DNA from 3 places in the Streptomyces sp. NPDC057682 genome. Region 2 is predicted to be linked to each of the others. Evidence: riboswitches for the same ligand, from Rfam matches in the RefSeq annotation. Region 2 holds a riboswitch; each other region holds the start of a gene.
What was found. Region 2 has a riboswitch for cyclic di-AMP ahead of ACFVDM_RS28615 (M23 family metallopeptidase). Riboswitches for the same ligand answer to the same signal wherever they lie in the genome.

Region 1: linked by a shared signal. The riboswitch ahead of ACFVDM_RS12490 (transglycosylase SLT domain-containing protein) and the one ahead of ACFVDM_RS28615 (M23 family metallopeptidase) in region 2 are both predicted to bind cyclic di-AMP.
Region 3: linked by a shared signal. The riboswitch ahead of ACFVDM_RS32930 (transglycosylase family protein) and the one ahead of ACFVDM_RS28615 (M23 family metallopeptidase) in region 2 are both predicted to bind cyclic di-AMP.

Annotation. Positions count from the first base shown of each region.
Region 1 covers NZ_JBHVIN010000006.1:85,115-88,443, forward strand. Annotated here, with positions in the region: gene ACFVDM_RS12485 (FG-GAP repeat protein) at 1-466, opposite strand, end outside; gene ACFVDM_RS12490 (transglycosylase SLT domain-containing protein) at 674-1,570, opposite strand; cyclic di-AMP (ydaO/yuaA leader) riboswitch at 1,576-1,759, opposite strand; partial or broken gene fecE (Fe(3+) dicitrate ABC transporter ATP-binding protein FecE) at 2,072-2,481, opposite strand; gene ACFVDM_RS12500 (hypothetical protein) at 2,562-3,329, opposite strand, start outside.
Region 2 covers NZ_JBHVIN010000017.1:99,425-102,753, forward strand. Annotated here, with positions in the region: gene ACFVDM_RS28610 (GntR family transcriptional regulator) at 208-894, opposite strand; gene ACFVDM_RS28615 (M23 family metallopeptidase) at 1,116-1,961, opposite strand; cyclic di-AMP (ydaO/yuaA leader) riboswitch at 1,975-2,143, opposite strand; gene ACFVDM_RS28620 (M16 family metallopeptidase) at 2,395-3,329, opposite strand, start outside.
Region 3 covers NZ_JBHVIN010000022.1:106,171-109,499, reverse strand. Annotated here, with positions in the region: gene ACFVDM_RS32940 (cytochrome P450) at 1-400, shown strand, start outside; gene ACFVDM_RS32935 (transglycosylase family protein) at 514-1,509, shown strand; cyclic di-AMP (ydaO/yuaA leader) riboswitch at 1,811-1,980, shown strand; gene ACFVDM_RS32930 (transglycosylase family protein) at 1,985-2,728, shown strand; gene eno (phosphopyruvate hydratase) at 3,016-3,329, shown strand, end outside.

The DNA.
Region 1 (3,329 bases), on a different contig from region 2:
CGCTGCCCGTACCGGAGAGGCCGGTGGGCGATCCCCAGAGGACGACGACACCACCCGCGTCCCCCAGTGGCTCGATGTCCTCGCCGGGTACGCCCACGACCGCGTCGGCGTACCCGTCGCTGTCGAGGTCACCGGTGGCCAGGGCCCGGCCGAAGCCGTCGCCTGTCTCGGCGGCGCCGGGGACGCCGGCGGTGTTCTGGTCGAGGACGGCACCACGGACCGTGCCGACGCCGTCGGGGCCGCCGTACTGCACGGTGACGTAACCGGCGCCGGTGCGGCCGCCGGCCGTGCCGCCGGGGGCCCCGATGAGGACGTCCTCGTAGCCGTCGCCGTCGAAGTCCGTGGCGCGGTCGCCCGCGCGGAGGCCGGCGGAGGGGACGGCGTGGGCCGGGGGCGCGGCGACGGCGGCCCCGGACAGCAGGAGGAACGAGGCCGCGACGACGGCGGCGGGACGGTGGGTGCGCACGAGCGGCTCCTCGGCTCGAAGGCGACCGGGCGGAGTCCGAAGGGGGGTGGCCGGGAAGGGCCCGTCACCCTCCTGGCGATGTGTTCGACGGCCGGTGCGGCACAAGGGTTGTACGGCATGCGGACAGGGGTGGCAGGGAGCGGGTCCGCTCCCTGCCACCCCTGTTCATGCCCGGCTGTGCGGGCGGGTGACGTGTGTCCCGGTGGCTCAGTAGGCGCCGAAGACGTTGTCGATCGAGCCGTACGTCGCGGCGGCGTAGTTGCACGCGGCGGTGATGTTGGCGACCGGGTCGTAGATGTCCAGCGAGGTGCCGGCGACGTGGTACGCGTCGAAGGTGGGCTGGATCACCTGCAGCAGGCCCTTGGACGGGGTGCCGGCGGCGGCGTTGGAGTCCCAGTTGTTGATGGCCTGGGGGTTGCCCGTGGACTCCCGCATGATGTTGCGGTAGATGCCGTCGTAGCTGCCGGGGATGCCGTGCTCGGCCATGACGGCGAGGGATTCCTTGATCCAGCCGTCGAGGTCGTTGGTGTACGTGGTGGCGGTCTTCTCCGCGACGGGCGCGGCAGCGACGGTCTCCTCGGCGACGGGGGCGGCCGTCGTGCGCTCGGAGCGGTCGGCGCGGTCGGTGTTCTCGGCGCGGTCGGCCGAGGCCTCGGCCTTCTTCTCCACCGGCTTCTCGGCCTTCTGGGCCTTGAATTCGGCACCGGTGGCGGCCTTGGGTGCGGCTGCCTCGGAAGTGCCGCCGACGACGAGCTTCAGACCGGGGTGGATGAGGTCGGGGTTGGATCCGACGACGCTCCGGTTGTCCTTGTACAGACGCTCCCAGCCACCACTGAGGGAATGCCCCTGGGCGATCTTGTAGAGCGAATCGCCGGAGACCACGGAATAGGTCGTGGGCGCGGCCTTGCGCACGGCGATTTCCTTGCCGGCGAAGGAAGTCGGGGCCGCGGCCTTTTCGGCGACGACGGTCTTGGCGGGGGCGGCGGAGGCCGATCCGGCGGCGATCAGGGGAAGTGCGAGAACGACTCCGCCCGTGCTCACGGCGATGAAGCCGCGGGTCAGGGCGGTGGACTTGGCACGACGGTGCTTACCCACGATGGGCATGGCGCTTTTCCTCTCCGTCGCCTGCGAGGTGAGCTGTCGGGTTCGGACTGGAGATGTCCGGTCGCACAAGGCGACTTCACCCCTAGCCGCTCCGGATTTCCGGACCGGCGGCAAACCTGGTTCCCCCGCTCCTGCCGTACGTGTGTGGTCGGGTGTCCGGACGGCGGCAGGATTCGGCGTTCCATCCGGATGGACCGTGACCGTAAGCGAGAAAGTCCGGGCCGAACAAGCCCGGAATTCCTGATCATTATCGAATTCCAAGATCAATGAACCGCAATATGTGTCACCGGCCACATGCGGGGACGTCATTTTTCTTGGCGTGCCAGGGAACCGGAATTGGCGATCTTGCGTCCGGGGCGGCAAACGTGACGCTGGCCACTGGGTCCGATATGGGCGATTTGACCACCCACTGGAGGGCGTGACCCGGCGAACGGACACCCGGAACGGCCCCGTTGGCAATCGGCGCGATCGAAATGATCGGGATGATTTGCGTGATTCGGACTATTCACCCAAGCGTGGCGTGGCTCCGCCGGAGTACGCCGGGCGGAAGGCCCCGGGCCGGGCGCGCGGGACCACGACCGGTGAGCCGTCCCCGGGGGCGCTCAGGATGTCCGCGTCCAGTGCGTGGACCTCCTTCACCAGGGCGTCGTCGACCGTCTCGCGCGGAACGCCTGACGCGACGATCCGGCCGCCTTCATGGCGACGAGCAGATCGGCGTAGCGGGCGGCCGCCGCCAGGTCGTGCTGGACCATGACGACGGTGCGGCCGGCCACCGCGACCTCGCGGACGAGTTCCAGCACCTCGACGGCGTGGTCGAGGTCGAAGGCGATGGTGGGCTCGTCGAGCAGGACGACCGGGGTCTGCTGGGCCGGGACCCTCGCGAGCCGGCAGCAACGGCGCCGGCCGCCCGCCCTTACCCTTCGCGTCGGACGGTGGCGTCGCCCACCGGCCCCGGGTCTCCCCGCCGCTCGCCCGCTCCCGCCCCCGCCCCTCAGCCCTCCAGCAGCGCCCCCACGGCCGACGCGGTCTCCGGATACCTGCCTGCGAGAACCGCGCCCGTCGTCCCCGTACCGGCGGTTGCCCACGGCTCCTCGCTGCCGAGCAGCGCGGCGACCGCGTCGCACGTCTCCCGGTGGATGCCGAGCAGGACGCGGCCGGGTGCCCCGCCGGCGTCCGTCCGGTGCGGGGCCACGGCATCCGGCAGGGCGCGCCACGGCGGTATCCAGCCGTCCAGCTCCGCCAGCCGGGCGGGGAAGGTGCGTCCGGCCTCGCGGACGAGGAGCGGCGCGAGGTCGGCGCCGCCCGCCCGCAGGGTGGTGATCAGGGTCGGGAGCCAAGGCAGGAGCACGGGGTCGGGCAGCCGGCCGAAGGCCTGTGACACCGCCTCCACGACGAGGTCGCAGAGCGCGGGCACCGGCTCCAGGGCATGCACCAGACCACTCAGGTAGCGCGGATAGGCCGGCACGACCAGGGGGTTGTCCAGCAGTCCGGCGAACCGGGCCCGCAGCTCGTCGCGGGAGAGGTGGCCGAGCTGGACCTGCGCGGCCCACAGCAGGGCGGTCCTCGCGGGGTCCTTCGGGTGCGACTGGGCCAGCGCCAGGCGGAGCTGGGCGCGGTCGCAGCCCAGCGAGAGCGCCAGGCTTTCCATGCTGAACAGGAAGCCGAGCATGGCCGCGACCTGTCCCACGGTGGCGTCCTCGTCGGCGCACGCGGTGGGCAGCAGGGTGCAGTAGTGCGCGTAGCCGGTCTTGACGAAGGC
Region 2 (3,329 bases):
CGCACCCGCCGGAGCACTCCGCGCCGAAACCGCGCCACCCCCCGACCGGGGCGGCGCGGTTTTCGCTTTCCGGGGCGCCGGATCACCGCCGGACGAATCGGCGACGACCTTCGGCACGGATAACGGCACCCCTGAAAAGAAAACCGAATTCAGGGCAGCAGAAAAGCCCCCCTCGAATTCCGCTCCTCTTTGTATACGGCGCCTTCATTACGAACGGCCACTCGGGGTGTGTACGGGATGTTGCGCATTCCTCACCTTGCCCGCGGAGGCGGTACGGCGCAGCCGGTGAGCGGCCCCGGCCCGCTCGGCGTGCTGGGCGGTGAGGGCCCTGGCCCGTTCGGCGTCGCCGCGCGCCACGGCGTCCACGATGGCCCCGTACTCGGCCCAGACGTCGCCCGGCCGGGACGGCGGGTCGGCCGTGTACATCCAGGCGATCTTGTGACGGAGCTGGGTGAGCAGAGCGATGAGGCCCGGACTGCCGGAGGCCTGGGCGAGCGTCTCGTGGAACCAAGCGCCCAGGGACCGCAGGTCCTCGCCCTCGCCGCGCCTGGCCCGCTCCTGACCGAGTCTGACCAGGCCCCGGAGCACCTTCAGATGCGCCTCGGTGCGGCGCCGCGCGGCACGGGCCGCCCCCAGCGGCTCCAGCAGCGTCCGCATCTCCAGGAGGTCGACGGCCTCCTGCTCGGTGGGTTCGGCGACACAGGCTCCCGCGTGTCTGCGGGTGACCACGAACCCCTCGGACTCCAGGGTGCGCAGCGCCTCGCGCACCGGCACGCGGGAGACCCCGTACCGTCGCGCCAGCACCTCCTCGGTGAGCCGGCTGCCGCGTTCGAAGACACCCGACACAATGTCTTCACGAATGGCCGTGCATACCGAATGCGCTGGAATACGCATGTCCGAACCCCCGCCCTCGTCCCCGCGGATCGCGGCCGATCGACACCTGTCCCGCGACTCTATTGCAATGCGGTCGCATTTCCGATGCCGGGCGTTCATTCATGAATATCTTTTGGCCCCGGGCCGAGTCGGGCGCGGGTGTCCCGTCCGCGCGCCCGGACCGCCCGGACATGCCGAAGGCCCCGGCGGTGCGTGCCGGGGCCTTCGGGGTGTCGCGGGTCTCAGAGGGAGACGCCGTGGGCGCGGAGGTAGGCGATCGGATCCATGTCGGAGCCGTACGAGGGGGTGGTGCGCGCCTCGAAGTGGAGGTGGGGACCGGTCGAGTTGCCGGTGGAGCCGGAGAGTCCGATCTGCTGCCCGGCGGCGACGCCCTGGCCGACGGACACGCCGATCGAGGACAGGTGGCCGTACTGGGTGTACGTGCCGTCCGTCATCCGCAGCACGATGTTGTTGCCGTACGCGCCGCCCCAGCCGGCCTCGACGACCGTGCCGGCGCCGACGGCGACGACGGAGCTGCCGGAGGCGGCGTGGAAGTCGATGCCGGAGTGGCTGCCGGAGGACCAGAGGGAACCGCTCGACTTGTAGCCGGTGGAGACGTACGTCCCTGCGACGGGGAGCCGGTACGCGCCGAGGCGGGCGCGCTCGGCGGAACGGGCGGCGCGGGCGGCGCTCTCGCGGGCCTCCTCGGCGTCGGCGGCGCGGGCCTCGGCGGCGGCGCGGGCCTTCTTCTTCGCCTCCGCCCGGAGCTCGGCCTTCTTCTTCGCCTCGGCCTTCTTCCTGGCGGCCGCCTCGGCCTTCGCCTTCTTCTTCGCGGCGGCGTCGGCCTGGTGCTGCTGCGCCTCGGCCTGGGCGCCGACGCGGTCGGCGAGGTCCTGCTCGATGGCGATGACCTGGGTGAGGCCGGTGTCGGCGACGGACGGGGTCTCGGCGTCGGCGGCGACGGACGGGGAGGCCAGTGCGCCGACGACTCCGGTGGTGGCCAGGGTCGCGATGCCGACGGCCTTCGCACCGGCGCGGGTCAGACGGCCCGGGGCACGATGCTTCCCGGTGGCACGGGTGAACGCCATGGAGTGGCTGGTCCTTTCCTTCCTTCTCGCCTACCGGGTTAGCTGACGGGTTCGGAGCAGGAAGGTCTCCTACGGATGCCGTGGCCCCGGTCCGGGGCGTGGGCGTCCGATTCACCCCAGGGACTGCGTGGGTCCCCGGCTCCCCCGGCTCGCGCCTGAGGGGGACTCGGCGATGGCTGCCCGGTACGTCACGGATGCGGCATACGGGTGCGGACAGCGGAGCCGACGCTAAGCGGCGGCACGGAGGCGGACCAAACGGACAGCCGGATTTGTCGCACATCCCACAGGGCGAACAGTCAGCTTTCCTCCCAGAAGGTACAAAAGGGATGGACCGCGCGGAGTGTTCTCCGTGCGGTCCATCCCTCGGTCCCGTTCCCCCGGTCCCGTTCCCTCCGGACGTGTCCGTCGGCGACGCGACCGGGCCGGCCGGCCCTCAGCCCGTGACGACCGACACCTCTCCGATGCCCAGGGCCCGGACGGGCTCGGCGATCTGCGAGGCGTCCCCCACCAGCACCGTGACGAGACGGTCCACCGGGAACGCGTTCACGACGGCGGCGGTCGCCTCCACCGTGCCGGTCTCGGCGAGCCGGGCGTACAGCGTCGCCTGGTAGTCGTCGGGCAGATGCTGCTCGACCTGGTCGGCGAGGGTCCCGGCGACGGAGGCCGCCGTCTCGAACTTCAGCGGGGCGACCCCCACGAGGTTCTGCACGGCCGTCTCGCGCTCGGCGTCCGTCAGCCCCTCGGCGGCCAGTGTGCGCAGCACCTTCCACAGGTCGTCCAGCGCCGGGCCGGTGGATTCCGTGTCCACCGAACCGCTGATGGCGAGCGTCGAGGCACCCGTCGCCCCGGAGGCCGAGTCGGGGGCCGAGGAGCGCAGCACCTGGGCGAAGGCCCGCACGCCGTACGTGTAGCCCTTCTCCTCGCGCAGCACCCGGTCGAGCCGGGAGGTCAGGGTGCCGCCCAGGCAGTAGGTGCCGAGCACCTGCGCGGGCCAGACGCTGTCGTGGCGGTCGGCGCCGATCCGGCCGATCAGCAGCTGCGTCTGCACCGCGCCCGGACGGTCCACGATCACCACGCGGCCGGTGTCGTCGGCGGTGATCGGCGGGGCCGGGCGGGGCTCGACGGTGTTGCCCGACCAGTCGCCGAGGGTGTCGGCGAGCAGCGCGTCCAGGTCGATGTCCGTGAGATCACCGACGACCACGGCGGTGGCGGTGGACGGGCGGACATGGGCGTCGTAGAAGGCGCGCACGGCCGCGGCGTCGATCCGGGACACGGTCTCCTCGGTGCCCTGGCGCGGCCGGGACATCCGGGCGGTGGCCGGGAAGAGCTCCTTGGAGAGCTGCTTGGCGGCCCGCCGGGCGGGGTTCG
Region 3 (3,329 bases), on a different contig from region 2:
ACTGCTGCGGTACGACGGGCCGGTGGAGCTGGCGACCTGGCGGTACGCCACCGAGGCGCTGACCATCGGCGGGCAGCGGGTGGCCGAGGGCGATCCGGTGCTCGTGGTGCTGGCCGCCGCCGACCGGGACCCGGCGCGCTTCGAGGGGCCGGACACGCTGGACCTCGCGCGGCGTGACAACCCGCACCTGGGGTACGGGCACGGCATCCACTACTGCCTCGGGGCCCCGCTCGCCCGGCTGGAGGGCCAGACGGCCCTCGCCACGCTGCTGAAACGCCTGCCGGACCTCCGGCTTGCCGGGGAATCAGCCGATTTGCGCTGGCGTGGCGGGCTGATCATGCGCGGACTGCGCACACTTCCGGTCGAGTTCGGTCCGGAAGCGGGCACGGGCGGAAGGTGACTTTCTGTCAACTCTGTGATGTCGGCGTGATCTGCGCTGCATCGACTTGTGACATCCGTTCGAGTCCCGCTAGGTTCACCGTTCGACCCACCCGTCACACGGAAGGCATCCCCATGGGCTCCGCGAACGGCAGGCACCGTCGTCCCCGACAGGCTCCCGCCATCGTCGTCGCCGCAGGCGTGACCGGCTCGGCCATCGCCATCCCGCTGCTCGGCGCCGCGGGCGCCCACGCGGCGGACGCCTCGACCTGGGACCGGGTGGCCGAGTGCGAGAGCGGCGGGATGTGGAGCGCCGACCTCGGCAACGGCTCCTACGGCGGCCTCCAGTTCTCCCCGGAGCTCTGGAAGGCGTACGGCGGCGAGTCCTACGCCGAGCGCGCCGACCTCGCCAGCCGCTCGCAGCAGATCGCCGTCGCCGAGAAGGTGCTGGCGGACCGGGGCCCGAAGGCGTGGCCCAGTTGCGCGGTCGTCTCCGGGCTCGCCACGGACACCGGCCTGCCGGGGGTGGACCCGGGCGGCCTCCCGTCCGACCAGCCCTCCGCCGACCCGTCCGGCAGCGCGAGCGCCGACCCCTCGGCGGAGGCCGGGGCCACGGGCGACGCCTCCGCGGACGGCAAGGGCGACCAGGGCGGCAACGGCGGCAAGGGCGAGGGCGCGGACGCCTCGCGCGGCAAGCACGCCAAGCCGGACGCCTCCGCCTCCCCGTCGGCGACGCCGTCGGCCGGGGCCGGGGACGCGCGGGACGCCTCGGGGGCGGACGCCTCCGGCGCGGCGCGGGGCGACGGGGAGCAGGCCGGGAACAGCGGGCAGGGCGGCAAGCACCGCGGCGCGCCCGCACCCGAGGAGACCCGGCGGACCGGCACCGACGGGGACCGCGACACGGGGCGGCACACCTCGCGCGGCACGACCGGTGCCCGCGACGCCGGGGTCGCGACGGCCGACGGCACGTACACCGTCCGGACCGGCGACAACCTCTGGGCGATCGCGCAGGAGCACGAGCTGCCCGGCGGCTGGACGGCGCTCTACGAGACCAACAAGGACGAGATCGGCTCCGACCCCGACCTGATCCTGCCTGGCCAGAGCCTCGACCTCGGTGCACCGGCCGAGTGAGTCCGGCCCGGTCCACCGGCTGAAAAAGCCCCGGATTCCGGGGTAGTTCAGAGGCCTATGTCCCACTTTCGACCAAGTGAGACATAGGTCTCTTTGCGTGAACTGGCGTGTTGTGTCCGGGAGGTCCCGTCGCATCCGTTCCGACCTGCGCAAATGTAGGTTTGTCAGATGCAAGTAAGGGATGTTTTTCCGGTATGTCCGTCTTTGAATGTCGGGGTTGGGTGTGTTTACGGTCTGAACCGCTCGCACCGCGGGCCCCGTCGACCGTCACGCCGAATCCTGCCGTCGGTCGGAGGGAACAGACGCGAAAGCGCCGTAGGCAGGAGCGGGGGACCCAGGTAGGCGCCGGAGCCGGACGTCGCAGGACGCCGGGACCGGCTTGGGGTGAAGTCGCACGCTAGGACGTGCGACCGGGCAACTCACTAGGCCCGAACCCGACAGCTCACCTCGCAGGCGTCGGTGAGGAGAAGACTCGATGCTGCTCAACCGCAAGGCCAACAAGCACCGCCGCCCCTCCAAGGCCGTCCGGATCGCCACGCTCGCCGGTGTCGCCGGTGCCGCCGTCGCCGTCCCGCTGATGGGCGCGACCGGTGCCTCCGCCGCCTCGGTGGCCACCTGGGACGCCGTCGCCCAGTGCGAGTCCGGTGGCAACTGGTCCATCAACACCGGCAACGGCTACTACGGCGGCCTGCAGTTCTCCCAGTCCAGCTGGGCCGCCGCCGGCGGTACCCAGTACGCGCCCCGTGCCGACCTGGCCACCAAGGCCCAGCAGATCGCCACCGCCGAGAAGCTCCTCGCCCTCCAGGGTCCGGGCGCCTGGGCCTGCGCCGGTGCCGGCAACCTGACCAACGACGGTGTCGACCCGGGCGTCGACACCGGCTCCTCCGCCGCCAAGACCGAGCAGGCCCCCAAGCAGGAGGCCGCGCCCCAGAAGCAGGCCGAGCGCACCGAGGCCCCGGCCACCAACCGCTCGGACCGCACCCCCGCCCCGGCGAAGAGCGAGCCGAAGAAGGCCGCGAAGACCGTCACCACCCCGACCGGCCAGAAGGTCGCCAAGGGTGACGGCGAGTACAAGGTCGTCACCGGCGACTCGCTGAGCGAGATCGCCGCCGCCCATGACGTCGAGGGCGGCTGGCAGGCCCTGTTCGAGCTGAACAAGGACATCGTCAAGGACGCCGACCTGATCTACCCGGGCCAGCAGCTCCACCTGACCAAGTAGTCGCGATCCCTCCTCGTCGCTGACTCCGGACGCCCCGGCCCGGCGCGCACCCTCCCCCCGTGCGTGCCGGGCCGGGGTCCGCTCGTTCGGGCCGGGGACCGTTCAACTGTTGTAGTTACCAGTCAGTAAATTTCTGCCCTTTCGTCCCGTTGTGCATGCCCTTGGGTCCTTTTTCGTCCCAGGGGTCGGGCGGTCGGCCGACGCAGGCCGCCGGGCCGGTTAGGCTCTTGTCGCAAGGCCCACGTGGCCCCGCACCCCAAGCGTCATATCCCAGAAGGAGATGCCTCGTGCCGTCCATCGACGTCGTCGTAGCCCGGGAAATCCTCGACTCCCGCGGAAACCCCACGGTCGAGGTCGAGGTCGGCCTCGACGACGGCAGCACCGGCCGTGCTGCCGTTCCGTCCGGCGCCTCCACCGGTGCCTTCGAGGCCATCGAGCTTCGCGACGGAGACCCCAACCGCTACCAGGGCAAGGGCGTCGAGAAGGCCGTCCTCGCCGTCATCGAGCAGATCGGCCCGGAGCTGGTCGGCTACGACGCCACCGAGCAGCGCCTGATCGACCAGGCGATGTTTGACCTGGACGCCACCGAGAACAAGGGCTC